One region of the Streptomyces sp. NPDC001508 genome, then DNA from elsewhere that is predicted to be linked to it. Evidence: riboswitches for the same ligand, from Rfam matches in the RefSeq annotation. Region 1 holds a riboswitch; each other region holds the start of a gene.
What was found. Region 1 has a riboswitch for S-adenosylmethionine ahead of ABT245_RS33140 (putative leader peptide). Riboswitches for the same ligand answer to the same signal wherever they lie in the genome.

Region 1 (7,554 bases):
CGGCTTGTCGAAGCCGTACTCGTGCCGCAGCGCGGCGAGTTGGGCGGGGTCGACCTGCCCCGAGTCCATCCCGGCGCCGGCCATCGCGGTGACCGGGTCGCCGGGCAGATAGTCCAGCACCAGGAACGACACCGTGTAGGCCGCCCACAGCACGCCGACGGCCTGCGCCAGCCGTTTGATCACATAGCGGCGCATGCGCTAGCCGATCCAGGTGTCGTGCAGCTGGATCCGGCTGCCCGAGTCGAAGGCGAGGTCGTGCACCTTCTTCGACACGCCCAGCTGGGTCTGCAACTCCACCACCGGCGCGTAGTACGTGTTGCGCACGAGGAGTTTCTGCGCCTCGTCCACCAGTTGCCCGCGCTTTTCGGGGTCCGTGGTCGCGGCCTGTGCGGACAGCGCCGTGTCCAGGGGACCGGACGGCAGATGGGAGTAGTTGGCCAGCCGGGTGGAGAAGGAGCTGCGCAGGATGTCCGGGTCGGCGCGGGTGATGTTCCCCCACACCACGTCGAAGTCACCCGACTGGAGCGTCGTGGAGAACTGGCTGACCTGGAGCTGCTTGAGCACCACGTCGATCCCGACGGCCTTCAGTTGCTGCTGGACCAGTTCCAGCGCGGGCTGGTTGGTGGCCGCGTTGGGGAACCAGGTGATGGTCAGGCTCAGCTTCTTGCCGTCCTTGGCGCGGACACCGTCGCTGCCGGTCCGCCAACCGGCGGCGTCCAGCAGGGACTTCGCCTTGGCGGCGTCCAGGGCGAGGTCCCCGGCGAGATTCGTGTAGTCGGGTGTGGTGTGCGCCAGAACGCTGGTCGCCGGACGGGTACCGGTCGGGAACACGGTGTCGGCGATCTGCCGCCGGTCGATGGCGAACTGGATGGCCCGGCGCACCTTCGCGTCCTTCAGGACGGGCCGCGCGTTGTTGAACCCCAGGCCGAACACCAGGCCGGGGTTGGCCCGGCCCTGGAGGGCGACCTGGCCGCCCTTGAGCGCGGCCTCGTTGGCCTTTCCGACGCTGCTGACCGCGTCCACCTGCCCGGACTGGAGGCTGCCGGCCCTGACGCCCGCCTCGGGCACCACCTTGAACACCAGGTTGTCCAGGTAGGCCTCGCCCTTCTTGGACCACAGCGAGGAGCCCCAGGCGTACCCGGTACGTCGGGTCAAGGTGACCGACTGGTTCTGCACATACTGCTTCAGCACGAACGGCCCGGACCCGATCACGCCGTCGCTGCACTTTCGCTGCGGTGTCTTCCTGACGCTCGCCGACGACTCGATGCCCAGCGAGTGGGTCGATGTCGCCTGGAGGAACTGGGCGTTGGGCTCCTTGAACGTCACCTTGACGGTGAGCGGGTCGACCACGGTGGTGCTCCTGACGCCACTGAGATAGCCCTGCGCGAGGGTTCCCAGGGCGCCGAGCTTCGGCACCGCGTCGAAGTTGTCCTTGACCACCTGCGCGGTCAGCTTGGACCCGTCGCTGAAGGTGACACCGGGCCGCAGACGGAAGGTGAACGTCCTCGCGTCGGCGCTGACGTCCCAGCTCTTGGCCAGCCACGGCACGATCTTGCCGGTCTTGGGATCCTGGTCGGTCAGCGAGTCCACGACCTGGCGCACGGAGTAGATGGTGTCGTTGCTGCCGACCTGCTGCGGATCCACGCAGCCGGCATCGGAACCCACCGCGAAGGTCAGGGTGCCGCCGGACTTCGCCTGGCCGCTTCCGCCGCCGGAACCGTCGCCGCCCGAGCCGCAGGCGGTCAGCAGAACACTGGTGGTCAAAAGGGCGGCCAGGGGAGCCCGTCGGGAAAGTCTGAGGTCCGGAAATGCTGTCACGGAAGGGGTTCTCCTACTCGTGTCACCAGGCGCGGGGTGCCGTGCGAGGCACGGCCGCGCATGGGCGTGCGGCCCCGGCCGGATCGACACCGGCGGCGGGGGAGCGCTGTACAGACAGGGGTCAGGGGGACGACACCGGAAGCCGGTGGCGAAGGGAAGGCACGGGGGAGCCGGAGCCGCCGGACGTCAGCCGGCGGCAGGCGAGCGCGTCAGGCCTGACACAGGCAGCTGGTCGAGCGCTTCAGATCGATATGGCGTCGGCGTGAAAGCCGGGAGAACGCCGTGGCGTCGGCGAAGGAGGCAACCGGGTCACCACTGTGCCGCATGCCTGTCCTCCCCGTCTCCCGCCCCGGTCCCGGGGCCACGCGCTTGCGGGAATCGTCGGTGATTCCGCCGGGCTTTCACCTGGAGCACCCCACCGCGCGGGAGGGTTGCCGGTCAGCGAGCCAGGGCTTGACGCTGACACTCAATGCCGGTCGCGATGCTACGGAGCGCTCTTGTCGTACGTCAATGCCGGAACCCGACGTCCTGTTCGAGAAGGAGGGGCCGTCTCAGGTGCCGGGACGCATGGTGGACGCTTTTGCGACCGTGTGCTTTGATCCGGCCATGGAGACCGCAGGTCAGGCACGCGCCCTGCTGCTCGACCCGTTCTGGGCGGGCCGCCGCGCCGATCAGTTCGACCAGACCTGTCGCTGACCGCTCGCCGCCCTTCAGCCCGTTCTCCGCACGCGCCCCGCCGTGCCCTCGCGCCGATCCGGACCGTCGTCGTCGGCCGCCGTCGCGCGGGCCCCCGTGGCCGACCCATCGGAAAGAGACGCATGGCCGTCACCAGCACCGCCCCGGCAGGGGTGTTCGCCGCACTGCGGGTGCGTGACTACCGGATCTACTGGAGCACGGGTCTGGTGTCCAACATCGGCAGCGCCATGCAGGGTGTAGCGCTGGACTGGTTCGTCCTGACGCTCACGCACAGCGGGACCGCGCTCGGCTGGGTCGTGGGCCTTCAGTTCGCCCCGGTGCTGATGTTCGGCCTGTGGGGCGGGGTGATGGCCGACCGCTACGACCGGCGGACCCTGCTGCTGTGGACGCAGGCCCTGTACGCGGTGCAGGCGCTGCTGCTGACGGTGATGGTGCTCTTCGGCCATGCCGCGCTGTGGCTGCTGTACGTCCTGTCCTTCGCACTGGGCTGCGTGTTCACGGTGGAGAACCCCGCACGCCTGTCCTTCGTCACCGAACTGGTCGGCCGGGCGCTGATCCCGAAGGCGGCGGGCCTGAACATCCTGTCCCTGAACGCCGCGCGCCTGATCGGCCCGGCGATCGCCGGTGTGCTGATCGGGGCGATCGGCACGGGGTGGGTGTTCGCGCTCAACGCCTTGTCGTTCACCGTCGTCCTCGCGGGGCTGCTGGCGATCCGGCCACGTGCGCGGCAGACGGTGGGCCCGTCCCGGCCCCCGTGGACAGGAGCCGGGGCCGAGGGGCTGCGCTATGTGGCGGCCCGGCCCGAACTCGTCGGTGTGTTCACCGTCTTCGGTCTGGCCGCGACCTTCGCGGTGAACTTCCCGACCACGCTGACCCTGTTCGCCGGGCGGGTCTTCGACGTCGGCTCCCGGGGGCTCGGCTTCATGAACACGGCGCTGGCCGTCGGCACGGTCGCCGGAACGGTGGTCGCGACGCGCGGGGTCACGCCCCGGGTGCGGACCGTCGTCGTCGGCGCGCTGCTGTTCGGCGGGTTCGAGGCACTGGCGGCGCTGATGCCCACATATCCCGCCTTCCTCGCCCTGCTGTTGCCCACCGGCTTCACGCTGATGACGCTCAACACGGCCGTCAGCGCCTTCGTCCAGTCGGAGGTCAGCGATGCCATGCGCGGCAGGGTGATGTCGGTCTACACGGTGATCTCCATGGGCGGCAGCCCGGTGGGCGGCCCCGTCATCGGCTGGATCTCCCAGCACGCGGGGGTGCGTTGGGGGCTGGCCGTGGGCGCCATGACGGCCGTCGTGTCCGCGGTCGCCGTGGCGCTGTGGCTGACCCGCGGCTCGCCCGCACGGCGGCTCGCCCGGGACGCGCCGTCGCGCCGTAACGCCGAACTCCCGCCGCAGCAGGGCCTTTTGGCCGCGCCGTCCGACGAGCGCGACCGCACACCGGCATCCGAACCGTCGACCGGAGGCGCCCGTCAGGACTGAGCGGGGCGGAGCACCGGAAGACGCAAGCCTGCGGCCGGGCCCGCTCCGGAGCACCTGCCCGTGGCCCACCGCCCGGCTCAGGCCGATCGTCCGGCGACGGCCATCCCCGCGTCCTCGGCGGCCCTGGCGAGCCGGGTGAAGCGGTCCACGTCCAGATGGGCCGGCGGATCGGCGTGCGGGAGCCGCCAGGTGCGCCGGAAGCGGCCCGGCGTCAGCAGTGACAGGCCGAGGCGAAAACCGGTCACGGTCGTGGCGCTCCGTCACGGGGCGCCGGGAGCGGGCCCTGCCGTCCGCGGCGCCCGGGCCGGACGCCACCCGAGCAGCGGGGCGAGATCCTGGGCGATGGCGGTGAGCCGCCGGACGTGTTTGTCGAGACGGCGGCCGAACGCCTCCCCGGCGGTCGGGAACCGGCCCGAGCCGACGCCCAGTTCGAGTCGGCCACCGCTGAGTTCATCCAGTACGGCCGCGTCCTCGGCCACCGCCAGAGGGCCGGCCGACGGCAGCACGAGGCACCCGTGCCGAGCCTGACACGACGGGTGTGCTCGGCGATCGCCGCCGGCAGCACCGGCGGCGCCGAGACGTGCTCGTTGCCTTGGCGGAAGCGGCGGTGGATCACCCGGCCCGAGTCGTAGCCGAGCCGCTCGGCGGTACGAACAGGTCGATGGCCTGCCGGTAGGCCGCGGCGGGCGACAGATCCGAGTCGAGGCGGAGCAGGAAGGCGAGCCGGAAGGGCCGCCCGTCCGACACCTGGGCCCCGATTCGCCCGGCGGCCCGGGTGGCCTCAGACCTGGAGACCGGTCCCGTGCACGCCGTACCGGTCGATGAGAGCGAGTTCCTCGTCGGTCAGCGGCGGAAAGTCCACCGCCTTGAGATTGTGGTCCAGTTGCCAGGTCGAGCTGGCGCCGATGAGCGCGCTGCTCACCTCGGGCTGCCGCAGCACCCACTGCAGCGCGAGCTGCGCCAGTGACTGGCCGCGCTGCCGGGCGATCTCGTCGAGCGCCGTCGCCCGCTCACGGTAGGTGTCGTCGATGACGTCGGGCGACAGGAAGGCGCTGTCCTGGGCGCGCGCGCCCGCGGGGATCGTGGCGGCGAGGTACTTGTCGGTCAGCAGCCCCTGGGCGAGCGGGCGGGTGGTCGGCGGTTCCTCACCGGTGAGGTGGTAGGCGCCGACCACCGCGGCCTTCTCGTCCCGTGGGTTGTGGTCGGCGACGGTGCGCGCATGGCGCCAGTGCCGGTCGAAGGCGTACTGCCGGTCGGTCGCCGAGCCGCCGCCCACGTCGAACAGCAACTGGGCGGCGCCCAGGGCGGGTTCGACGGCGGTGTACTGGGCCTGGGCGAACGTCACGGCAGCGGCAGCGGCAGCTGCGACGCCGGCCGTCCGCGCCTCGTGGTCCGGGGCCCGGCGTGTCTGCGCCAGGGCTTCCGCCGCGAGGACGACGCAGGCGCGCGCGGCGTGCGCGGCGTGCGCGCGGGCCGCGCTCGACCCGTCGGCGTCGAAGGCGAGGGCCGCGGTGTCGCCGGCGGCCTCGATGACGGCGATCTGCGTGGCGGACACATCGACGGAGGTGGCGGTGCGGGCTCCCCGCGAGCCGTCACGGTCGGCCACCGCCGTGCCCGGCGCGGGGGATGTGCTGCTCATGGGGGCTCGCTCCTCGTCTGGGTCGGCGGACCGCCGGCCGGCGGCCGGACAGGGCCCCGAGCAGTTCGGCCGTGCAGTCGCGGGTGGGCATCCCGGACAGGCACCGCTGCCTGCTTGAGTCCACGCGGACCGGCCATGCGGCAGGTGTGCGCGGCGGTGCGCACGCGGCGTGGGCGCAAGGCGCACTGAGCAGTACGGACGGTCTGTGCGACCGCCGGGAGACGGGTGACAGGTGTCAGTGCCGGACAACCGACCGCGTCAGGCCCTGCCCGTGGCCCGGTGAGGAGGAGGCGAAGAAACGGCAGAGCACAGGATTCCGGGGCCGGGATGCGGCCCGCACAGGCCGGGTCGGCTACACCGCGCGCTGGAAACCCTGAGCAGATCGACACAGCGCTCAGTGGTCAGCAACGGATCCCGGTTCATGGGGTGAGAGTGTGTGGTGGTGGCACATTTGTTGTCAACCCCATGCCGCGATGTGTGCGTTGACATTCTGGTCGATCACACACAGACTCCAAGGCATGTATGAGGTCCTGCTGCTCACCAAGGAGCGCTGCGTCGACCTCGTTCGCGTGTCCAGCGCACAGTGTTGACCCTCCCGCCCACAGCGCGCCACGCCCTCTCACGACCCTTCCCCGCCCGGCCCTGCGACGGCCCACGCCGTCGTGTGCGCCTCGACCTGAAGGTACTTCACATGACCGGTTCCGTGGAGCGGCATGTCACCACCTCACACCCACCCCGTACGGCGGCCGAGACGTCGCTCACCCAGGGGGCGAGCGGTTCGCCGGTGTGCGACACCCCGCTGATCGCGCGCTCCGGCCGCGGCCTCACCGCTGACGGCACCGCGCAACTCCAGGCGCGCTCGGCGCTGTTCGTCCTCGTACCGGGCCGGCCCGCGCGGGTGCGGTCCGCTCGGCCGGCCGCCGCCCTGCCCACCTGCTGACCTCCCCTGTCCCCGTGGTCCGGACCCGCATCGCCGGGGCGCGGGCCAAGCAGAGATCGGAACCATGATGAGCCTGGAATTCCTGTGGTACATCCCCAACACCGTCGAACCCGGCCACCGCGGCGACGACACGACGACCGGCTGGGGCTCCATCGAGTACTCCACCGACCTCGCTCGTACGGCCGAGGCACACGGATGGGGCGGCGCGCTTCTCGGCACCGGATGGGGCCGCCCGGACACCTTCACCGTCGCCACCGCGCTGGCTGCCCGGACCAGCACCTTCAAGCCCTTGATCGCGATCCGGCCCGGCTACTGGCAGCCGGCCCACTTCGCCGGAGCGGCGGCCACACTCGACCAGCTCAGCCGCGGCCGGACCCTGGTCAACATCGTCAGCGGACTCGACAATGTGGCCGCCTACGGCGACACACGCAGCGATCCCGCGCAACGTTACGCCCGCACCCAGGAGTTCCTGCAACTCGTACGGCGCCTGTGGACCGAGGAGGACGTCACCTTCGACGGCGAGCACTTCCAGGTCAGCCGGTCCACGGTGGCGCCACGCCCGTATGTCACCGACGCCCGGACCCATCCCACGCTCTACTTCGGCGGCGCGTCCGAGGCCGCCGAACGGGTCTCCGCGGCGGAGGCGGACGTCCAGCTCTTCTGGGGCGAACCGCTCGACGGCCTCGCCGAACGCATCGACCGGCTCAAGGCGTTGAGCGACCGGCTGGGCCGCAGGCACCAGCCCCTCCAGTTCGGACTGCGGATCACCACCCTGGTGCGGGACACCACGGAGGAGGCATGGCGAGCGGCCGAGGAGAAGGTCGCGAAGATGGCGGAGAACTCGGGGGAGACCACCTGGACGGGCAACCGCAAGGCCGCGGTCGGACAGCAGCGGCTCCTCGACCTCGCCGCGCGGGGCGAGGTGCTCGACACCTGCCTGTACACCACGCCCGGCAAGGTCGGCGGCCAAGAAGCCGCGA
Region 2 (7,554 bases), on a different contig from region 1:
AGTGGACGAAGACGTCCGCACCACCGTCGACCGCGATGAAGCCGTACCCCTTCTCCGCGTTGAACCACTTGACGGTGCCCTGAGCCATGCCTAACTCCCCTATTACTGGCCCTTGCACAGATCCACACTTCGCGGACCCGGGTCAGACCTCACCCCCCAAGGTTGGGGGCGTGCGCCGGAACGCGTCGACCGCGGCTGAATGTATCTGTCCAACTGCCCTCTGCAACAGGTCAATCGGACGAGAAATCTGGACGCACTCGGTCGGAAATCTGCCGAGAATTCGGCAGAATTCAGGGCAAGTCGGGCCCTATAAAAGGAATAAAAGCCGCGAAGAACGCATGGACTTTGGCGACTTCTTGGCGGCTGCGCGGACTGAATCCGGGGCTTCCGACCCGCCGGGCCGGGAACGCGTTCCCCAACTCTACCGCGTTCAACCCCACTGAATAGCCCCCTCCGCTTCTCTCACGGAGGGGGCCATCGGGTGAACAGTCGGTAATCGGAGTTACCGAAGGTAAAGGATCGTCAGCCGCCGGCCACGGCCGGGATGATGGACACGCCCGCACCGTCCGGCGTCGCCGTCTGCAGGCCCTGCTCGAAGCGGACGTCGTCGTCGTTGACGTACACGTTCACGAAGCGGCGCAGCTTGCCCTGGTCGTCCAGGACGCGTGCGGAGATGCCGGTGTGGTTCTTCTCCAGGTCGGCGATCACCTCTGCGAGGTTCGCGCCCTCGGCGCTCACCTCCGCCAGGCCGCCCGTGTAGGTACGCAGGATGGTGGGGATGCGAACGGTCACGCTCATGCGAGGCCAGCCTCTCGGAAGGAGTCCAGGTTCGGACGGATGGTGGCGGTCAGGCCGGTGCCGGCCACCGCGTCGAGGGTCTTGAGGCCGTCGCCGGTGTTGAGGACGACCGTGGTGAGCGCTGGGTCGAGCACACCGTCGTCGATGAGCTTCTTCGTCACGCCCACGGTGACACCGCCGGCCGTCTCCGCGAAGATGCCCTCGGTGCGCGCCAGCAGCTTGATCGCGTCGACGACCTGTTCGTCCGTCACGTCCTCCACCGCGCCGCCCGTACGGCGCGCGATGTCCAGTACGTACGGCCCGTCGGCCGGGTTGCCGATCGCCAGGGACTTGGCGATCGTGTTCGGCTTCTGCGGGCGGACCACGTCATGACCGGCCTTGAACGCGGTCGACACCGGCGAGCAGCCCTCGGCCTGCGCGCCGAAGATCTTGTACGGCCGGTCCTCGACCAGACCCAGCGCGATCAGCTCCCGCAGCCCCTTGTCGATCTTGGTGAGCTGGGAGCCGGAGGCGATCGGCACGACGATCTGGTCGGGCAGCCGCCAGCCGAGCTGTTCGCAGATCTCGTACGCCAGGGTCTTGGAGCCCTCCGCGTAGTACGGGCGCAGGTTGACGTTGACGAAGCCCCAGCCCTCGCCCGCCGGGTCGCCGATCAGCTCGGAGCAGAAGCGGTTCACGTCGTCGTAGTTGCCCTCGATGCCGACGAGGTCACCGCCGTAGATCGCGGCCATGACGACCTTGCCCTGCTCCAGGTCGTGCGGGATGAACACACAGGAGCGGAGGCCGGCCCGGGCCGCCGCGGCGCCGACGGCTCCGGCGAGGTTGCCTGTGGAGGAGCAGGACAGGGTCGTGAAGCCGAAGGCGCGCGCCGCCTCCAGCGCCTGGGCGACCACCCGGTCCTTGAAGGAGTGCGTCGGGTTGCCGGAGTCGTCCTTCACGTACAGGCCGCCGGTGACGCCGAGTTCGCGGGCCAGGTTGTCGGCCTGGACCAGCTTGGTCCAGCCGGGGTTCAGGTTGGGCTTTTCGGCCACGTCCGCGGGGACGGGCAGCAGCGGCGCATAGCGCCAGATGTTCGCGGGGCCCGCCTCGATCGTCCGGCGCAGCTCCTCGGTGTCGTACGCCGAGAAGTCGTAGGCGATCTCCAGCGGGCCGAAACACTCCTCGCAGGCGAACACCGGGCCGAGCGGCACCCGGTGACCGCACTCGCGGCAGCTGAGGGCCGCGGCGGGACCGAGGTCCACCGACTGGTTCGTGGTGCTTGCAACGGTCTGCACAGCCATGTGAGGCGAGGCCCTTTCTCCTCATCTTCCTCACGACGCATCTCGCCGTGAGACGGATTTGGCACCTTCCCTAGCCGGGAGCCTCGCGGAAACGATCGGCTTGCGCAGCGATCAGTACGAGTACCGGCTGGAGGGTTGCCGGGGCTTCATCGGGCCGTGTCCCTCTGCCCCTCTGGATGAGCTGTATGCGGTTGTGAACGCCGACGACCCCCGCCATGCGATGGTCATCCGCGTTGTTCAAGACTGTAACCGACGGCCAGGACAGTTGAGATAGTCGTCCGAACCGCGAGATGGATCACACATGCACCAGGTGTGATCACGACAGTGAGGAGCAGCTGACTGTGCTGGAAGAAGTCGAGCGCTGGCTGGCCACCCGCTCCTGGTCCGTGACCGACCGGCCACTGCACAAGATCATCACCGCGAAACAGCGTACGGGCCAGTCGGTCTCCGTCGTGCTGCCCGCGCTCAACGAGGAGGAGACGGTCGGCGACATCGTCGCCGTCATCCGGCACGACCTCGTACGGCAGGCGGCGCTGGTCGACGAGATCGTCGTCGTCGACTCGGGGTCCACCGACCGCACCTCCGAGGTGGCCGCCGCGGCGGGTGCCCGGGTGGTGCACCGCGACGCCATCCTGCCGCGGCTGCCCGCCGCGCCCGGCAAGGGCGAGGTCCTGTGGCGCTCGCTGCTCGTCACCGGCGGGGACATCGTCTGCTTCGTCGACGCGGACCTGCGGGAGTTCTCCTCCGACTTCGTCACCGGGATCGTCGGCCCGCTGCTCACCGAACCGGACGTCGACCTGGTCAAGGCGATGTACGACCGACCGCTGGGCGATGCGGCCGGCCAGGGCGGCCGGGTCACCGAGCTGATGGCCCGACCGCTGCTCAACCTGCACTGGCCGCAGCTGGCCGGTTTCGTGCAGCCGCTCGGCGGCGAGTACGCGGCCCGCCGCTCACTGCTGGAGCGGCTGCCGTTCCCCGTCGGATACGGCGTCGAACTGGGCATGCTGGTCGACGCCCTGCACCTGGTGGGCCTGGACGCCCTCGCCCAGGTCGACGTCGGTGTGCGCAAGCACCGGCACCAGGACGGGCAGGCCCTGGGCCGGATGGCCGCCGCGATCTACCGCACCGCGCAGCTGCGGCTGGCCCGCGGGCACCTCGTACGGCCCTCCCTCACCCAGTTCGAGCGGGGCGAGAACGGCTTCGAGCCGCACACCTACCCGGTGGACACGGAGGAACGACCACCGATGGCACAGATCACGGAATACACCACCCGCCAGGTGGCCTGACCCCACGACCGCCCCGACCCGAAACACAGCCGAAAACACCCCACAAACCACAACGGGACACGGGCCGACACCGGACACGCAGGCCGACACAGGACACGGGCCGACACGGGGCACGGCTGAGGCAAGGCGCGACCGAGACGCGGCGCAGGCCGCGGCAAAGCGCGAGCCGCAGCACGGCGCCAGCCGAAACAGAGCAGGGGCCGAGGCAAGGCGCGGGTCGAAGCAGAACGCGAGCCGAGACGCGGCGCGGGCGCGGGCTCCGGCTGGGGCTCGTCGTGGCAGGCGCAAGCCGAAACACGGCGCGAGCCGAAGGAGCGCAGGCCGAGGCAAAGCGCGGGCCGAAACGCCACGCGAACTTAAGCAGGACACGGGCCGAAACGCCACACGGACCTAAGCAGGACACGGGCCGACACGGGACGCGCAGGCCGACACGCGGCGCAAGCCGAAACACGGCGCAGGCCGACACGCAGCGCGAGCCGATTGAGGACACCTGCCGAAGCACGGCGCCAGCCGACACGCGGCGCCAGCCAAAGCACGGCGTCGGCCGGAACGGGGCGGGGGCCGACACACGGCGGGAGCCGAAAGAGGGCACGGGTCGAAGCACGGCGCCGGCCGGCGCGGGGCGTCGGCCGGCGCGGGGCGTCGGCCAGAGTACGGCGTCGGCCGGGGTGGGTCGTACGTTTGAGGGTTTGTGGGGGTGGCTAGGTTGAGGCGTATGGCTTCCACGCACGGTGCTGCCCAGGTACTGGTCGCGTCCAACCGCGGCCCGGTCTCGTACTCCGTCCAGGAGGACGGCTCGCTGGTCGCCCGGCGGGGCGGCGGCGGGCTGGTCTCCGGGCTCTCGGCGATCGGCCCCGACGCGGACGCGCTGTGGGTGTGCTCGGCGCTGTCCGACGGCGACCGCGAGGCGGTGCGCCGCGGGGTCGGCGAGCCCGGCGTGCGGATGCTGGACATTCCGGCCGACGTGTACGCCGACGCCTACAACGGCATCGCCAACTCCGTGCTGTGGTTCGTGCACCACATGCTCTACCAGACCCCCCTGGAGCCGGTCTTCGACGCGGAGTTCCGGCGGCAGTGGGCGTCGTACCGGACCTACAACCGGGCGTTCGCCGAGGCGCTGGCCGAGGAGGCGGCCGAGGGCGCGGCGGTCGTCGTACAGGACTACCACCTGGCGCTGGCCCCCCGGCTGCTGCGGCAGCTCCGCCCCGACCTGCGTATCGGCCACTTCTCGCACACCCCGTGGGCGCCGCCGGACTACTTCCGGCTGCTGCCCGACGACATCGCGGCCGAACTGCTCGGCGGAATCCTGGGCGCGGACCGCGCCGCGTTCCTCACCCGGCGCTGGGCGGACGCCTTCACCGACTGCTGCCACCTGGTCCTCGGACCCGGCATCCCGTCCGGCACCCGCATCGGCGTACACGGTCTGGGCGCCGACGCGGACTTCCTGCGCGCGCGTGCGCACGAGCCGGACGTGGCCGAACGGATGACGGCGCTGCGCACGGAGATCGGCGCGGACCGCAAGGCGATCGTGCGGGTGGACCGCACCGAGCTGTCCAAGAACATCGTGCGCGGGCTGCTGGCGTACCGGCAGCTGCTGGCGGACCGCCCCGAGTGGCGCGAGCGGGTCGTGCACATCGCCTTCGCCTACCCCTCGCGCCAGGACCTGGCCGTGTACCGGGACTACACGGCCGAGGTGCGGCGCGTCGCGGAGGAGATCAACGCGCGGTACGGGACGCCGGGTTGGACACCGGTGCTGCTGCATGTCGAGGACGACTTCGCGCGCTCGCTCGCCGCCTACCGGCTGGCCGACGTGGCCCTGGTGAACCCCATCAGGGACGGCATGAACCTGGTCGCCAAGGAGGTGCCGGTCGTCTCCGACAGGGGCTGCGCGCTGGTGCTGTCCCGGGAGGCCGGGGCGTACGAGGAGCTGGGCGAGGACGCGATCACCGTCAACCCGTACGACATCGGGGGCACGGCGAACGCCCTGCACCGGGCGCTCACCCTGCCGGACGACGAGCGGGCGGAGCGGACCAAGCGGCTGGCCGCCGCGGCCACGGCGCTGCCGCCGGCCCAGTGGTTCCTGGACCAGCTGCACGCCCTTCAGGCTGGCCGGTCCAGCTGACCGGCGAGCGTCCGCAGCAGCCGCACCACCCCGGCCGGGCCGCCCACGACCAGGTCGGCGCGCTCGGCGAGTTCGGTCACCTCGCTGCTGCCGCTGCACACCAGCAGGCCGGGCACGCCGTCGGAGCGGAGCTTGTCGACGGCCGCGAAGGCGGGGAGGTCACCGAGGTCGTCGCCGCCGTACACGACGGATGCGGCACCGATCTCCCGGACGTACTCCAGCAACGCAACGCCCTTGTCCATACCGGGCGGGCGCAGTTCGAGGACCAGACGGCCGGGCTCGACGATCAGGCCGTGCCGGGTGGCCAGGTCGGCGAGGGGACCGCGCAGCGCCTCGAACGCGGCCTGCGGATCCTCGGCGCGGCGGGTGTGCACGGCCACGGCCCGCCCCTTCTCCTCGATCCAGGTGCCCCGCCAGGCACCGATCCGGTCGAGGAAGCCGGGCAGTTCGGCGCGGACGGCGGCGACGCCGGGGTGCGGGGCAGGGGCGCTGACGGTGCCGCTGACCGCGTCCCAGCGTTCGGCGCCGTAGTGGCCGAGGACGACCAGGTGCTCCAGACCGGGTACGCCCGCGAAGCCGCCGTGGCGGACCGCGACGCCGGCCGGGCGTCCGGTGACCACCGCGATCGAGGCCACCTTCGGGGCGAGGGCGGCGAGCGCGGGTACGGCGTCCGGGTGTGCGCGTGCCTGCTCGGGGTCGGCCACGATCGGCGCGAGCGTGCCGTCGAAGTCGAGGCCGATCACCGCGGTGCGGGGCCGTGCGATCAGTGCGGCGAGCCCGTCCCGCCCGGCCTGTGTCACGGGCGTCGGAAGCGCGTCCTGGGGATCGGTCGAGTCCGTCATATGGGTGCCCATGACCCGACCCTATCCACGCGAACCGCCCCGCACGCCTGGCAGCGCGGGTCAGCGCCCGGTGCGGCGGGCCTCTCGGGTCCGGCGCAGGCGGTTGACCGTCACCGGGTCGTGGGCCAGTGCGCGCTCGTCGTCCAGCAGGGCGTTCAGGAGCTGGTAGTAGCGGACCGGGGCGAGGCCCAGTTCCTCGCGTATCGCGCGCTCCTTGGCGCCGGGTCCCGGAAAGCCCCGGCGCTCCAGCGCGAGGATGGTCTGTTCGCGGCGGCCCAGCTCGTGGCGGTCGTCCGGTTCCATGGGTGAACGGTAGCGCCGGGCACCGACGGCGGATCGCTCCCGGGGTCCTGGTCCGTGAACGGTGGGGCCGTAAAGGGGGTCCGTAAAGGGGTGGCGGTCCTGAAGGAGTGGCGGTCCTGAAGAGGTGGCGGTCCTGAAGAGGTGGCGGTCCTGAAGAGGTGGCGGTCCTGAAGAGGTGGCGGTCCTGAAGAGGTGGGGGGTCCGCGTCCCGTCGCCGTTCGTCATGTGGCCCCGTGGGACCTGCACCGTGTAAGTGGACTAGACCTCTTAAGGGTTCGCGGTCCACACTGTTCCCCGTGAGACATGTCATCGCCCTCGACGTGGGCGGCACCGGGATGAAGGCCGCCCTGGTCGGGGACGGCGGCGAGCTGCTGTACCAGGACCGCCGCGCGACCGGGCGCGAACGCGGGCCCGAAGCGGTGGTCGAGGGCATCCTCGGCTTCGCCGCCGAACTGCGCGCATACGGCACCGAGCGGTTCGGCGAACCCGCCGCCGCGGCCGGCATCGCGGTGCCTGGCATCGTCGACGAGGAACGCGGTATCGCCGCCTACGCGGCCAACCTGGGCTGGCGCGACGTGCCGCTGCGCGCCCTGCTCGCCGACCGGCTCGGCATCCCGGTGGCGCTCGGCCACGACGTGCGCACCGGCGGGCTGGCCGAGGGCCGGATCGGCGCGGGCCGGGGCGCGGACCGCTTCCTGTTCGTGCCCCTGGGCACCGGCATCGCGGGCGCCATCGGTCTCGACGGCCGGGTGGAGGCGGGCGCGCACGGCTTCGCGGGCGAGATCGGCCACATCGTCGTACGGCCCGGCGGGACCGCGTGTCCGTGCGGGCAGCTCGGCTGCCTGGAGCGATACGCCTCCGCGTCGGCGGTGAGCGCGGCCTGGGCGGCCGCCTCGGCAAAGCCCGACGCGGACGCCGCGGAC
Region 3 (7,554 bases), on a different contig from region 1:
CCCGCCGCGGTCCAGCTCACGCAGGACGGCTGCCGGGGTCGCGCATTCCACGAACTCGACCAGGGGCACATCGGGGGCCGGCCGCCGGCCGGTGGCCATCCGTACCTGCTCGCGGGTGTTGGAGTCGTCGCTGTAGACCAGCACCGTGGCGGTCGGCTGCATTGTTCCTCCGAGACGTCGGCGTCGTGCGGACAAGGCCGTTGGGCCGGATGCTACTCCCATGAACACCACGTCAACACCGGTATGACAGGGGCGGACACTCCGAACGGCACCCCCGGGAGTGAGGGCGAGATAAGCGACCGACATAATGTCGGGCGTGGCGACAGCAACGACAGTAGATACCGGGCACGCGCACCCGTCGGTCAACCGGCCGAACCTCACCAGCGTCGGAACCATCATCTGGCTGAGTTCCGAGCTGATGTTCTTCGCGGCCCTCTTCGCGATGTACTTCACTCTGCGATCGGTGACGGGACCGACCCACTGGAAGTCGATGGCGCACGCGCTCAACGTGCCCTTCTCGGCGACGAACACCACGATCCTGGTGCTCTCCTCGCTCACCTGCCAGCTCGGCGTGTTCGCCGCCGAGCGCGGTGACGTGAAGAAGCTCCGCGGCTGGTTCATCGTCACCTTCATCATGGGCGCGATCTTCATCGGCGGTCAGATCTACGAGTACACGGAGCTGGTGAAGAAGGACGGCATCTCGCTGTCCTCCGACCCCTACGGTTCCGTGTTCTACCTGACCACCGGCTTCCACGGCCTGCACGTGACGGGCGGTCTCATCGCCTTCCTGCTGGTCCTCGGCCGCACCTACGCGGCGAAGAGGTTCACGCACGAGCAGGCGACCGCCGCCATCGTCGTGTCCTACTACTGGCACTTCGTCGATGTCGTCTGGATCGGCCTCTTCGCCACGATCTACCTGATCAAGTAAATCGGCGCGCCGGACGACGGCCACCGATCCACCACAGAAGCATCGACGCAGAAGATCCTGACACCGGGGTAATCCGTGAAAAAGCTCTCCGCACGACGACGCCATCCGCTGGCGGCGGTCGTCGTCCTACTCTTCGCGCTGGCGGCCACCGGGGGGCTGTACGCCGCGTTCGCGCCCGCGAGCAAGGCGCAGGCCGACACGACCGCCCAGTCCCTGACCATCGAGGAGGGCAAGAAGCTCTACTCGGTCGGCTGCGCCAGCTGCCACGGCACCGGTGGCCAGGGCTCCTCCGACGGGCCCAGCCTCGTCGGTGTGGGCGCCGCGGCCGTGGACTTCCAGGTGGGTACCGGCCGGATGCCGGCCGCGACCTCCCAGGGCGCCCAGGTCCCGAGCAAGAAGAACATCTACACGCAGGCCCAGATCGACCAGCTCGCGGCGTACATCGCCTCGCTGGGTGCCGGTCCCGAGGTGCCGACGAAGGCGCAGTACGGCCCGGAGGGCGCGGACATCGCCAAGGGCGGTGAACTGTTCCGCACCAACTGCGCGCAGTGCCACAACTTCACCGGCAAGGGCGGTGCGCTGACCAAGGGCAAGTTCGCGCCGGACCTCGAAGGCGTCGACCCGAAGCACATGTACGAGGCCATGCAGACCGGCCCGCAGAACATGCCCTCCTTCCCCGACACCACGCTGTCGGAGAAGAACAAGAAGGACATCATCGCGTACCTGAACGCGGTCAACAGCAGCGACACCGAGAACCCCGGTGGCCTGTCCCTGGGCGGTCTCGGACCGGTCAGCGAGGGTCTGTTCGCGTGGATCTTCGGACTGGGCGCACTGGTCGCGGTCGCCGTCTGGGTCGCCGCTCGGACCGCAAAGGCCAAGAAGTCATGAGTAGCCAAGACATTCCAGAAGAGAACCTGCCGGCCGAGCAGGCCGGCGCGCTGAGCGTCGCGGACGAGAAGGACCCGTTCGCCGACCCGGGGCTGCCGCCGCACGAGCACCGCATCCAGGACATCGACGAGCGGGCCGCCAAGCGGTCCGAGCGGGTCGTCGCCCTGCTGTTCACGGTGTCGATGCTGGCCACCGTCGGCTTCATCGCCTCGTACGTGGGGATCCCGCACGACAAGTCGATCTTCGTCTTCCCGATCGGTCACATCAGCGCGCTCAACTTCGCGCTCGGCATGACGCTCGGCGCGGCGCTGTTCTGCATCGGCGCGGGCGCGGTCCACTGGGCCCGCACCCTGATGTCCGACGCGGAGATCGCCGACGAGCGGCACCCGATCGAGGCGTCCCCCGAGGTCCGCACCAAGGTGCACGAGGACTTCAAGCAGGGCGCCAAGGAGTCCGTGCTCGGCCGTCGCAAGCTGATCCGCAACACGATGTTCGGCGCGCTCACCCTGGTGCCGCTCTCCGGCGTCGTGCTGCTGCGCGACCTCGGCCCGCTGCCCGAGACCAAGCTGCGCCACACGCGGTGGAAGAGCGGCACACTGCTCGTCAACATGAACACCAACGAGCCGCTGCGTCCCTCGGACGTCGCCGTCGGCTCGCTGACCTTCGCCAAGCCCGAGGGCCTGGAGGAGCACGACGAGGACTTCCAGAACGAGATCGCCAAGGCCGCCCTGATGATCGTCCGGATCCAGCCGGACAACATCAAGGACAAGCGCGAGCTCGAGTGGTCGCACGAGGGCATCGTGGCCTACTCGAAGATCTGCACCCATGTCGGCTGCCCGATCTCGCTGTACGAGCAGCAGACGCACCACGTGCTCTGCCCGTGCCACCAGTCCACCTTCGACCTCTCCGACGGTGCCCGAGTGATCTTCGGCCCCGCCGGTCACGCCCTGCCGCAGCTGCGCATCGGCGTGAGCGACGAGGGCTACCTCCAGGCGCTCGGCGACTTCGCGGAGCCCGTCGGTCCTGCTTTCTGGGAGCGCGGATGAGCACTGCATCGAACCAAGAGTCCCGCTCTCGCGGGAAGGCACCGGCCGGCGAACGCGTCGCCGACTGGGCCGACGGCCGGCTCGGGATCTACTCCCTGGCCAAGGCCAACATGCGCAAGATCTTCCCCGACCACTGGTCGTTCATGTTGGGCGAGGTCTGCCTCTACAGCTTCATCATCATCATCCTCACGGGTGTGTATCTGACGCTGTTCTTCCACCCGTCGATGAACGAGGTGGAGTACCACGGCTCGTACATCCCGCTGCAGGGCCAGCTGATGTCCGAGGCGTTCAGCTCGACCCTGCACATCTCCTTCGATGTGCGCGGTGGTCTGCTGGTCCGGCAGATCCACCACTGGGCCGCGCTGATCTTCCTCGCCGGCATGTTCGTGCACATGATGCGCGTGTTCTTCACCGGCGCGTTCCGCAAGCCGCGTGAGATCAACTGGCTGTTCGGCTTCCTGCTGTTCGTCCTCGGCATGTTCACCGGTTTCACCGGTTACTCGCTCCCGGACGACCTGCTCTCCGGCACCGGTGTCCGCTTCATGGAGGGCGCGATCCTGTCCGTGCCGATCGTCGGCACGTACCTGTCGTTCTTCCTCTTCGGCGGCGAGTTCCCCGGCCACGACTTCGTGGCCCGGTTCTACTCGGTCCACATCCTGCTGCTGCCGGGCATCATGCTCGGCCTGGTGGTGGGCCATCTGATCCTGGTCTTCTACCACAAGCACACGCAGTTCGCGGGCCCCGGGAAGACCGAGAAGAACGTCGTCGGCATGCCGCTGCTGCCGGTCTACATGGCCAAGGCCGGAGGCTTCTTCTTCCTGGTCTTCGGTGCCATCGCGGCCATCGCGGCGATCGCGCAGATCAACCCGATCTGGGCCATCGGCCCCTACCGCGCGGACCAGGTGTCCACCGGAGCCCAGCCTGACTGGTACATGGGCTTCGCCGAGGGTCTGATCCGCTTCATGCCGGGCTGGGAGATCAACCTCTGGGGTCACACGCTCGTCCTGGGCGTCTTCATCCCGCTGGTCGTCTTCCCGCTGGTCCTGGCGGCGATCGCGGTCTACCCGTTCATCGAGTCCTGGATCACCGGCGACAAGCGCGAGCACCACATCCTGGACCGCCCGCGCAACGCCCCGACCAGGACCGCGTTCGGTGTCGCCTGGGTCACCGTCTACATGATCACGCTGGTCGGCGGTGGCAACGACCTGTGGGCCACGCATCTGCACCTGTCGATCAACGCCGTCACCTGGTTCGTCCGGATCTTCTTCTTCGTCGGACCGGTCATCGCGTTCCTCGTCACCAAGCGGATCTGCCTCGGCCTGCAGCGCCGCGACCGCGACAAGGTGCTGCACGGCCGCGAGACCGGCATCATCAAGCGCCTGCCGCACGGTGAGTTCATCGAGGTCCACGAGCCGCTCAGCCAGGAGCAGCTGCACACCCTCACGGCCCACCACCAGTACGAGCCGGCCGAGGTCGGTCCGACGGTCGACGAGAACGGTGTCGAGCGGAAGGTGAAGGGTGCCGAGAAGCTGCGCGCCAAGCTCAGCGACGCCTACTACGGCGAGGACGCCCAGATCCCGAAGCCCACCGTCGAGGAGTACAAGGAGATCACGAGCGGCCACGGCCACCACTGATCGCTGCGCACGCCACGCCACACACGAGGGACCCCGTCCGGTGTTCGGACGGGGTCCCTCGCGCGTCCGCCGGATGGATAGGGTGGAGCCGATCCGTAGCTGACGACGACCGATGACCGGAGCGGCTGATGAGCGCTGTGACCCCCGCTGGAGGCGACACCGCGGCGGGCCGCTCCTGGCCCGACCTGTTGAGCACGCTGCTCGGCGGCCAGGACCTGAGCGCCGGTGACACGGCCTGGGCCATGGACCGCATCATGTCCGGCGAGGCCGCGGACGCCCAGATCGCCGGCTTCCTGGTGGCGCTGCGGGCCAAGGGGGAGACGGTCGAGGAGATCACCGGCCTGGTCGAGGCGATGTACCAGCACGCCAAGCCGCTGCACATCCCCGGTCCGGCCGTCGACATCGTCGGCACGGGCGGCGACCGGGCCAAGACGGTCAATATCTCCACGATGTCCGCCATCGTGCTCGCGGGGACCGGCGCGAAGGTCGTCAAGCACGGCAACCGGGCCTCCTCCTCGGCGAGCGGATCCTCCGACGTGCTCGAACAGCTCGGCATCAACCTGGATCTGACGCCGCAACGGGTGGCGCGGGTGGTCGAGGAGGCCGGAATCACCTTCTGCTTCGCGGCCACCTTCCACCCCTCGATGCGGTTCGTCGGCGCCGTCCGGCGGGACCTCGGGATTCCGACCTCGTTCAACCTCCTCGGCCCGCTGACCAATCCGGCCCGGGTCACCGCCTCCGCGATCGGCTGCTTCGACACCCGGATGGCGGGGCTCATCGCCGGGGTGCTGGCCGAACGCGGCTCGTCCGCGCTGGTCTTCCGCGGGGACGACGGCCTGGACGAGCTGACGACCACCGCCACCTCCCGGGTCTGGGTGGTGCGCGACGGCAAGGTCACCGAGGACGCCTTCGACCCGCGCGAGGTCGGCCTCGACCTGGTCCCCGTGGCGGCGCTGCGCGGCGCCGACCCCGCCTACAACGCGGGGGTGGCCCGGCGGCTGCTGGACGGCGAGACGGGCCCGGTGCGGGACGCCGTGCTGCTGAACTCGGCGGCGGCCCTGGTCGCCCTGGACCCGGGAAGCGGGCCGCTGGCCGAGCAGATCCGGGACGGCATGGCGAAGGCGGCCGAGTCGATCGACTCCGGCGCGGCCCGCCGGACGCTCGAACGCTGGGCCGCCGCCAGCCACGCGTGAAGTCCCGTACGACGATGTGACGCAGGACGCGGTCCACGATCCGGACCGCGTCTTGCGCATCGATGATCGTGTGGCAGGATGTCCATCAGGTCATGAGCGACAGTCATTCGGCCCCGGCCGACTGTCCGGCAACCCTCCGTCCGTGGCGGGGTGCCCCGGGTGAAGACCAGGCCGTAGGCAGCGAGGTCTGCGGCAAGCGCGGACCCCTCGCACTCTGTTGAGTGACAAGCCCAGGGGTCCTGGTCGTCGAGGGAGCCTCTCGTGAGCAAGCGAATGCGATAGGGCCGCAGAGCCCCGCCTCCGCATACCCCCTTTTCCTCCCCACGCCGAGCCCTGCCCGATGCCGCAGTTGTGCCTCGCGTGGTGAATTCCGCCTGCTTTCACGGGAGTTGAGCCATGTCCGTCTCCACCGCTGCCTCCGCCCAGTCCGTTCGCGCCCCGCTGCCCGTCCTCGGCCGCGATGTCACCGTGCCGCTCGTCACCGGCGGCGAGGTCACCTACGCCGCCCTCGACTACGCGGCCAGCGCCCCCGCCCTCCAGCGGGTCTGGGACGACGTGGCCGCCTACGCCCCCTACTACGGCAGCGTGCACCGCGGCGCCGGCTACCTCTCGCAACTGTCCACCGACCTGTTCGAGAACGCCCGCGCCACCGTCGCCGAGTTCCTGGACTGCCGCCCCGACGACCAGCTGGTCTTCACCCGTTCCACCACCGACTCGCTCAACCTGCTGGCGGCCGTGCTCCCGGCCGGCTGTCAGGTCTTCGTCTTCGAGACCGAGCACCACGCCTCACTGCTGCCCTGGAAGGACGCCCAGGTCAGTTACCTCGACGCACCGCGCACCCCTGCGCAGGCCGTCGCGACCCTCGAGGCGGCGCTGGCCGGCCGTGACGGGCAGGGCCCGGCGCTGGTCTGCGTCACCGGCGCCTCCAACGTCACCGGGGAGCTGTGGCCGGTGCGCGAGCTGGCAGCCGCCGCGCATGCGCACGGCGCCCGGATCGTCCTCGACGCCGCCCAGCTCGCCCCGCACCACCCGGTGTCGGTGAAGGACCTCGACGTCGACTGGGTCGCCTTCTCCGGGCACAAGCTGTACGCGCCGTTCGGGACGGGCGTGCTCGCCGGCCGCGCCGACTGGCTGCGCGCGGCCGAGCCGTACCTCGCGGGCGGTGGCGCGAGCCGTACGGTCACCCGGCGGGCGGACGGGGGTGTGGCCGTGGAGTGGCATGAGACGGCTGCCCGCCATGAGGCCGGCTCGCCGAACGTGATCGGCGCCTACGCCGTCGCCTCTGCCTGCAAGGCCCTCACGGAGGCCGGCTTCGACACCCTGGTCGCCCGCGAGCGGCACCTGATCGACACGGTCCGCGCGGGTCTCGCCGAGGTCCCCGAGGTGCGCGTCCTCTCCCTCTTCGGCGAGGACGCCCCCCGGGTCGGCGTGATCTCCTTCGTGGTCGACGGCTGGAACAGCTCCCACTTCGCGGCCGCGCTCTCCGCCGAGTACGGCATCGGCGTCCGCGACGGGCTCTTCTGCGCCCACCCGCTCGTCCGCACCCTCCTGGGCAGCGACCCGCAGTCCCAGGGCGAGTGCGGCGCCCCGGAGGCCGCGCCCGGCGAGAAGTCCCTCAACGCGATCCGCGTCAGCTTCGGCGCGGGCACGCCCGACGAACACGTCGAACGCTTCGTGACCGCCGTGAAGCAACTCGTCCGCGACGGCGCGAAGTGGCACTACCACACAGAAAACGGCCGCTGCGTCCCCACCACCTAACCCACCCCCCAGCCCCTCCAAACCATGCCCGAAGCCCCCCCCACCCAGCCCCGACACCACACAACCGACGGCGTGCGGATGCCCCGGGAGGGGGCCGGGGAACGGCG
Region 4 (7,554 bases), on a different contig from region 1:
CGGGCACCGCGACGCACCCGCGCGTACGGCGCCGTCAGTCGAACTCGCTGGGGTGTGGCGCCGGGGTCTTCCCGGCGAGGACGTCCTTCAGCCGCTGCGCACCCGCCCGCACGGCCGCCTCGGTGCTCCTGCGATCGGCGCCGGAGAGGCCGCCGTTGATGACGGTGGCCCCGGAGGCGACCACGCGGAGCGCGGCGACGTCCGTGGTGAGGGTGATCGGCTGCCCGTCGGCCGTGCCCTTCACCGTCACGGTGACACCCGCCCGGTCGTCGCCGACGGTGGGCAGCGGGGCCGACACCACCTGGACGGTCCGCTTGCCGCCGTCGGAGCCGGTCGCGGTGAACTGGCCGCACTTTCGCGGCAGGCTCCGCAGCCAGTCCAGGGACTTCTTCACCGAAGCCTCGCCGTAGTCGCCGACCTGGTACAGCAGCCGGGCCCGCGGATCCGTGAACCCGGTGAGCGCCGAGGCGCCGGGAGCGCGGCCCAGCAGGCTGTCGGAGTACAGGCTGTGGAGGAGCCGCTGGCAGTCGGCCGCGGCGGCCTTCCCCTTGAGGAACGCGGCGATGTCGACCTTGCCCAGCAGCAGCTTGTCGCGCCAGGAGGCGGCGTCGTTCGCCTGCGTCCAGTCGTCCTCAAGATCGGCCGCGGTGATCAGCGCGGCCTTCGCGCCCGCCCTGGTGAGCGCGGGGGTGGCGGACGGGCTCGGGGCCCGTCCGGGATCGGCCACGGCATCCGGGGACCGCTCGGCGGCGGGGGAGGCGGACACCGTGTCGGAGGCGCCGTCGGCGTCCGAGCAGGCGCCCGCGGCCAGCAGTGACCCGGCGGCCAGGGCCGAGGCGAGGACACGCGCGGGACGGTACGGACGGTTCATCGGGGCTGCCTCCTCGCAACGCGGTACGTCCCTCCACGCCACCACCGGACCGCCCGGCCGACCAGCGTGACCGGACCGTTCGGGTGAACCGGCGAGCCGGCCACGGCCGACGCCGCGACCCGGTGCCGGGACGGCCAGGCCCGCATCGTCGGCGTACGGGGCGCGCCCCTCGGTGTCCGGCGCCGTCGGACCGGTATGGAACCCGACCCGCGAGGGGCCGGCCAGGCCCTCCAAAGGCGCCGGTGTTCCAGGGGTGGACGCCCCCTTGACGTGCCTGTGGGCGCGGATCGACACTCCAGAAGGGAATCCTAGTGAAAAGGTAGGGAAAAGATGGGCCGCCGTGGGACGAGCACCGGCCGTGGCCGCCGTGCGCCGTCGCTGCCCCTGCTGACCTCCCGCCGGCACATCGACCTGCTGCGGGTCTGCAGCGCGATCAGTCTTTGCGGCTGACCGTCCCGCGCTCCCGGCCGACCGGGGCCCCTCGCACCCACCGACCGACGACGCTTCAGCCGCGCACACCCGCGCGCTCGCACCCGGGGAGACGCATGTCCACGTCCAGCACGCCGCTCGCCGCCGTCCCGTCCGCCCAGCGGACCGCACGCTTCCGGGGCAGGATCGGCCGGGACGCGCGCAGCGGCCACTACGCCGTGCCGCGCCGCTACCGGCTCCACCTCACGACGGCCTGTCCCGACGGCCTGCGGATAGCCGTGGGCCACAGCCTCCTCGCCCTCGACGACATCTGTCCGGTCACCTTCCTCGACGCCGTCCCCGACTGTCCCGGGGGCGGACACTCGGCGTTGCGCCCGCTGTACGAGGCGAGCGCGCACCGCTACCCCGGGCCGGCGCTCGCGCCGGTGCTCAGCGACGACTGGTCGGGGCGGATCGTCAGCACCCACGCCCCGGACATCCTGCGCGACCTGGACCGCTGCTTCGGCGACGGGCGCGACCGGCTCTACCCGTGCGGCGCCGAGGCCGCGATCGAGGAGATCGAGCGGCTGTGCGCGCAGGGCATCGAGGAGGCCGCACAGCGGGCGGGCCGGGCCGGCGCGGACGCGGCCGAGCGGGCCGCGGCGCTCGACGTCCTGCTCGGCACCCTGGCCCAACTGGAACGGCGGCTCGCCGGGCGGGAGTTCCTCGTCGGCGACAAACTCACCGCCGCCGACGTCGAGTTGTGGGTCGCCCTGGTGCAACTCGACACCGTGCACCGCCACCACCTCGACGCCGCCGCCGTGCACCGCGTGGCCGATCATCCGGCGCTGTGGGCGCACGCCCGGCGGCTGGCGGCCCGGCCCGCCTTCGGCGCGCACCTCGACCTGGACGGCATCGCCCGTCGTCATCACGCCCGTTGCGCGGGCCTTGAGGCGGCCGGCTCGGCCGTGCAGATCCTGGACTGGGCGCGGCACGCGGCCGGCGCCCCCGGTTCCCGGCGCGGTTGAGCGGCGCGGCGACCGGTCCATCCAGCGGACGGGCGTTGACATACGTCCGCCCAACTGCCTTACTTACCGCTCAGCACGGTCATGAGTGTCAGCGACAAGCCCTGGCTCGCTGGCCGGCAACCCTCGCGCCGCGGTGGGGTGCCCCAGGTGACGACCGGACCGGATGACGCTTCGGTAAGCGCGAGGGCCCCGCAGGGGCCGGAAATGCGAGTAACGCGAGTGACGGACATGTACGCAGCCGACGGGACGGCCGCCGGCCGCACCCAAAGCTGCGTACATCCGTACGCGGGTCTGCTCGTCGCCGACCGGGCGGTCGACCTGCTTCGCGTGAACAGCGCACTGTGTACCGCTTCGGGCCCTGCCCGTCGCCGGGGCTGACGCCACTTCCGGCCCCCGCGTTCCCGACGCACACCGACCGAGCGGTGTGCCGCTGCCCGCCCCTCCCCGGTCCCCGTGCCCCTCCCGTGCACCGCGCCGCGCCATGGCGCCGTCGGCTCAACGCCGCCGGCGTAGCGCCGTCGCAGCCACACGGGTCGCGCCGCCGGCCTGGGGGTGCCCCGATCCCACCGGAGCCCGCCATGACCGAACCCCCGGGCGGCGCCGTGTCCCTCACCGCGCCGCCGCCAGCCGACACATCGTCAAAAACCCTGTCCGCCCAGCGAGTCGTGCCGCTGCGCCGTCCCGGCCGATGGGCCGTCACGGTCGTCGTGCTGGTGGTCGTGGCGCAGATCGCGCACGGACTGGCCACGAACCCCTTCTACCAGTGGGACCGCTTCCGCTACTGGTTTCTGCGCCCCACCATCCTCGACGGCCTGCTCATCACCCTCGAAGTGACCGCGCTCAGCGCCGTGCTGGGCCTGCTCGGCGGCATCCTGCTGGCCCTCGGCCGGCTCTCCGGAAGCCCCGTGCTGCGCGCCGTCAGCTGGACGTACACCTGGCTGTTCCGGTCCGTGCCGCTCATCGTCGTACTGATCTTCCTCTACAACTTCTCGGCCCTGTACCGGACGGTGAGCCTCGGCGTCCCCTTCGGACCCGCCTTCGTCACCTTCGACGAGTCGAGACTGGCCACCGACATGGCGGTCGCCGTGGTCGGGCTCGGCCTCAACGAGGCGGCGTACGCCTCCGAGGTGGTCCGCGGCGGCATCCTCTCCGTCGACCAGGGCCAGCACGAGGCCGCCGCCGCGCTCGGCCTGCCGAAGCGCTACCAGTTCACCCGGATCGTGTTCCCGCAGGCCCTCAGGTCCATCACCCCGAACTATGTCAACCAGCTCATCGGCCTGATCAAGAGCACGTCCCTGGTGTTCTATGTGTCGCTGCTCGACCTGTTCGGCGCGGTGCAGACCATGGGCAGCACCTACCCCGGTGACATCGTGCCGCTGCTGCTGGTCGCCACCGTCTGGTACCTGATCCTCACCAGTGTCGTGTCCGTCGTCCAGTTCTATGTCGAGCGGTACTTCGCCCGGGGCGCCACCCGCACCCTGCCGCCGACGCCCTGGCAGCGCGCCCGCTCCGGCCTCGCCGGACTGCGCGCCCGACTGCGCCGGGAGGCCGCCGTATGACCGCAGGCCCGCACACCGCCCAGGCCCCCGTCGCCCTGGAGGTGCACAACGTGCACAAGTGGTACGGCGCCCACCGTGTCCTCGACGGCATCGACCTGACCGTGCGCCCCGGCGAGGTCACCGTCGTCATCGGCCCCTCCGGGTCCGGCAAGTCCACCCTGCTGCGGGTGATCAACCACCTGGAGCGGCCCGAGATCGGACACGTCAGCGTCGGCGGCGAACCGATCGGGGTCAGACGCAGCGGCCAGCGGCTGAAGGAACTGAGCGAGCGGGCGATCCTCGCCCAGCGCAGCCGGATCGGCTTCGTCTTCCAGAACTTCAATCTGTTCCCGCATCTGACCGCGCTGGACAACGTCGCCGCCGCCCCCGTGGCCACCGGGCGGCTCACCCGGCCCGCGGCCCAGGAACTCGCCCGTGACCTGCTCGGCCGGGTCGGACTCGGCGACCGGACGGGCGCCTATCCACGGCAGCTGTCCGGCGGCCAGCAGCAGCGTGTCGCGATCGCCCGCGCCCTCGCGCTGCGCCCCGGCATCATCCTGTTCGACGAACCGACCTCGGCGCTCGACCCGGAACTCGTCGGCGAGGTGCTCTCCGTCATCAAGGACCTCGCGACCAGCGGCACCACGCTCGTCATCGTCACCCACGAGATCGGATTCGCCCGCGAGGTCGCCGACCGGATCGTCTTCATCGACGCCGGACGGATCGTCGAACAGGGCCCGCCCGCCGAGGTGCTCGACCACCCCCGGCACGAGCGGACCAGGGACTTCCTCAGCAAGGTCCTGTGACCGCCCGCCCGTTCCCCGCACCCGCCCCGCACCCCCGCTCTCTCTCCCACCCACTCACACCCAGCCACCTCACACCCACTCACCCAGCGAACACCCGGCCACCTCACACCCACGCCCACTCACCCCGCGCCCGCTCACACCCACCGAACACCCAGCGAACCCAGCGACGAAGGACAACCATGCCCAGCCAGCTCTCCAGACGCCGTCTGAACCGCGGCATCACCGCGGTCGCCGCCGCAGCCACCCTCGCCACCGGCCTCACCGCCTGCGGGGGCGACAGCGACGCCGCCACCACCACCGACACCGCGGGCACGGTCACGGTGGGCCGGGTGTCCAACGGCGCCGCCACACAGACCGAACTCAAGGTCTCGGAGGTGAAGTCGATCAGCGCCGAACTGCCCGCATCCGTCCGCGGCAGCGGCACCCTGAAGATCGTCGTCGGCGCCCTGCCCGACGGCTTCCCGCCGCTCGCGTACGTCGGCTCGGACCAGAAGACCCTCACCGGCGCCGAGCCCGACCTCGCCCGCCTGGTCGCCGCCGTGCTCGGTCTGAAGGCGGAGGTCTCCAAAGCTACTTGGGAGAACATGTTCGTCGGCATCGACAGCGGCCGGGCCGACATCGGCTTCTCCAACATCACCGACACCGAGGAACGCAAGAAGAAGTACGACTTCGCCTCCTACCGCAAGGACAACCTCGGCTTCGAGGTGCTGAAGAAGAGCACCTGGAACTTCGACGGCGACTACCGGAACCTGGCCGGCAAGACCGTCGCCGTCGACAACGGCACCAACCAGGAGAAGATCCTCCTGGAGTGGCAGGCGAAGCTGAAGCAGGAGGGCAAGCAGCTCACCGTCAAGCACTACGCGAGCAAGAACGCCACCTCTCTCGCGCTGACCGGCGGCAAGATCGACGCGTACTTCTCCGCCAACCCCGGGATCGCCTACCACATCAGGCAGACGGCCACATCGCCCAACCCGACCCGCAGCGGCGGCACCTTCTCCGGCGCGGGCGCCACGCTCCAGGGCCTGATCGCGGCGACCACGAAGAAGGACAGCGGCCTCGCCCGGCCGGTCGCCGACGCGATCAACCACCTGATCCAGAAGGGGCAGTACGCCAAGTGGCTCGCCGCCTACAACCTGTCCAACGAGGCCGTCACCAAGGCCGAGGTCAACCCGCCCGGACTGCCCCTCGACAACTCCTGACCGCCGCCGCAGCGGCTGCGGAACACACCGGACGGACGGCGTGTTGTGACTGAAGTCGAGATGTGCACGGCGCGGCGGCACGGCCGCCGACGGGACGGGCGGAGGTGACGGACATGTTCCTGGTCCGTCGCGCCGTCCGGCTCCACTCCCGGCCGCACATCGATCTGCTGCGCGTCGCCGGCGCGCTCTGTTGTTCCTGACCCGTTGCCCCATCCGCCACCGCCCCGACGGCCGGGGCGGGCCGGCGATCCCTTACGGACCTCCAGGAAGGCGCCCACTCGTGTCCTCATCCTCCCCTGCCCCCCTGCACCTCGCCGTAGCGCTCGACGCCACCGGCTGGCACCCCGCCTCCTGGCGCGAGCCGGTCGCCCGCCCCCGCGACCTGTTCAGCGCCGGCTACTGGGCCGATCTGGTCGCCGAGGCCGAACGCGGCCTGATCGACTTCGTCACCGTCGAGGACGGCCTGGGCCCGCAGTCCTCGCGCTTCTTCGACCCGGACGAGCGCACCGACCAGGTGCGCGGCCGGCTGGACGCGGTCCTCATCGCCTCCCGTGTCGCACCGCTCACCCGCCACATAGGTCTGGTGCCGACAGTGGTGGCCACGCACACGGAGCCGTTCCATATCTCCAAGGCGATCGCCACCCTCGACTATGTCAGCGCCGGCCGCGCCGGCCTGCGCGTCCAGATCACCGCACGCCCCAACGAGGCCGCCCACTTCGGCCGCCGCACCCTCCCCGAACTCGACGCCTACGACAGCCCGGCCGCCCAGGACCTGGTCACCGACCTGTTCGACGAGGCCGCCGACCACGTCGAGGTCGTCCGCCGGCTCTGGGACAGCTGGGAGGACGACGCCGAGATCCGGGACGCGGCCACCGGCCGCTTCATCGACCGGGACAAACTGCACTACATCGACTTCGAGGGCCGGCACTTCAGCGTCAAGGGCCCGAGCATCACGCCCCGCCCGCCGCAGGGGCAGCCGCTCGTCACCGCGCTGGCCCACCAGACCGTCCCCTACCGGCTCGTGGCCCGCCAGGCCGACGTCGGATACATCACCCCGCACGACCCGGAACAGGCCCGCGCGATCGTCGCCGAGGTCCGGGCCGAACAGGCGGCGGCCGGCCGCGCCGAAGAGCCCCTGCACCTCTTCGGCGACCTGCTGGTCTTCCTCGACGACGACCCCGCCGAGGCGTCGGCACGCCGCGCCCGCCTGGACGACCTCGCGGGTGAGCCGTACACCTCGGACGCCCGGATCTTCACCGGCACACCCAGCCAACTCGCCGATCTCCTGGTCGAGTTGCGGCAGGGCGGACTCACCGGCTTCCGGCTGCGGCCCGCCGTACTCGGCCATGACCTGCCGCGGATCACCCGGGGCCTGGTGCCCGAACTCCAGCGCCGTGGCCTGTTCCGGCGCGCCTACGAAGCCGACACCCTGCGCGGGCTGCTCGGGCTCGCCCGCCCCGCCAACCGCTACACAGCTGCCTGAGCCGGAGGGACCGCACCGACATGAGCAAGCCACTGAAGCAGATCCATCTGGCCGCCCACTTCCCCGGCGTCAACAACACCACCGTGTGGAGCGACCCGGCCGCCGGCAGCCACATCGAGTTCGCCTCCTTCGCGCACTTGGCGCGCACCGCCGAACGCGCCAAGTTCGACTTCCTGTTCCTCGCCGAGGGACTCAGGCTGCGCGAACAGGGCGGACACATC

Region 2: it holds a riboswitch for S-adenosylmethionine, as region 1 does, so the genes downstream of both, thrC (threonine synthase) here and ABT245_RS33140 (putative leader peptide) in region 1, are expected to answer to the same signal.
Region 3: it holds a riboswitch for S-adenosylmethionine, as region 1 does, so the genes downstream of both, ABT245_RS04285 (aminotransferase class V-fold PLP-dependent enzyme) here and ABT245_RS33140 (putative leader peptide) in region 1, are expected to answer to the same signal.
Region 4: it holds a riboswitch for S-adenosylmethionine, as region 1 does, so the genes downstream of both, ABT245_RS39785 (amino acid ABC transporter permease) here and ABT245_RS33140 (putative leader peptide) in region 1, are expected to answer to the same signal.

What each region holds. Positions count from the first base shown of each region.
Region 1 is NZ_JBEPAP010000050.1:4,993-12,546, reverse strand. It holds gene ABT245_RS33150 (ABC transporter permease) at 1-195, opposite strand, end outside; gene ABT245_RS33145 (ABC transporter substrate-binding protein) at 199-1,818, opposite strand; gene ABT245_RS33140 (putative leader peptide) at 2,028-2,144, opposite strand; SAM riboswitch class IV at 2,179-2,292, opposite strand; gene ABT245_RS33135 (hypothetical protein) at 2,329-2,514, shown strand; gene ABT245_RS33130 (MFS transporter) at 2,637-3,995, shown strand; gene ABT245_RS33125 (hypothetical protein) at 4,073-4,240, opposite strand; partial or broken gene ABT245_RS33120 (LLM class flavin-dependent oxidoreductase) at 4,256-4,611, opposite strand; gene ABT245_RS33115 (hypothetical protein) at 4,608-4,742, opposite strand; gene ABT245_RS33110 (aldo/keto reductase) at 4,777-5,634, opposite strand; gene ABT245_RS33105 (hypothetical protein) at 6,326-6,574, shown strand; gene ABT245_RS33100 (LLM class flavin-dependent oxidoreductase) at 6,639-7,554, shown strand, end outside.
Region 2 is NZ_JBEPAP010000060.1:14,388-21,941, reverse strand. It holds gene ABT245_RS36115 (cold-shock protein) at 1-88, opposite strand, end outside; gene ABT245_RS36110 (MoaD/ThiS family protein) at 523-798, opposite strand; gene thrC (threonine synthase) at 795-2,078, opposite strand; SAM riboswitch class I at 2,097-2,261, opposite strand; gene ABT245_RS36100 (glucosyl-3-phosphoglycerate synthase) at 2,420-3,364, shown strand; gene ABT245_RS36095 (alpha,alpha-trehalose-phosphate synthase (UDP-forming)) at 4,080-5,486, shown strand; gene otsB (trehalose-phosphatase) at 5,465-6,340, opposite strand; gene ABT245_RS36085 (DUF3263 domain-containing protein) at 6,389-6,631, opposite strand; gene ABT245_RS36080 (ROK family protein) at 6,928-7,554, shown strand, end outside.
Region 3 is NZ_JBEPAP010000003.1:46,647-54,200, reverse strand. It holds gene ABT245_RS04315 (response regulator) at 1-162, opposite strand, end outside; gene ctaE (aa3-type cytochrome oxidase subunit III) at 308-928, shown strand; gene qcrC (cytochrome bc1 complex diheme cytochrome c subunit) at 1,004-1,816, shown strand; gene qcrA (cytochrome bc1 complex Rieske iron-sulfur subunit) at 1,813-2,862, shown strand; gene qcrB (cytochrome bc1 complex cytochrome b subunit) at 2,859-4,496, shown strand; gene trpD (anthranilate phosphoribosyltransferase) at 4,625-5,689, shown strand; SAM riboswitch class IV at 5,778-5,894, shown strand; gene ABT245_RS04285 (aminotransferase class V-fold PLP-dependent enzyme) at 6,086-7,447, shown strand.
Region 4 is NZ_JBEPAP010000075.1:31,708-39,261, forward strand. It holds gene ABT245_RS39770 (hypothetical protein) at 35-871, opposite strand; gene ABT245_RS39775 (putative leader peptide) at 1,202-1,321, shown strand; gene ABT245_RS39780 (glutathione S-transferase C-terminal domain-containing protein) at 1,417-2,307, shown strand; SAM riboswitch class IV at 2,385-2,494, shown strand; gene ABT245_RS39785 (amino acid ABC transporter permease) at 2,886-3,866, shown strand; gene ABT245_RS39790 (amino acid ABC transporter ATP-binding protein) at 3,863-4,651, shown strand; gene ABT245_RS39795 (transporter substrate-binding domain-containing protein) at 4,831-5,850, shown strand; gene ABT245_RS39800 (putative leader peptide) at 5,964-6,050, shown strand; gene ABT245_RS39805 (LLM class flavin-dependent oxidoreductase) at 6,131-7,333, shown strand; gene ABT245_RS39810 (NtaA/DmoA family FMN-dependent monooxygenase) at 7,354-7,554, shown strand, end outside.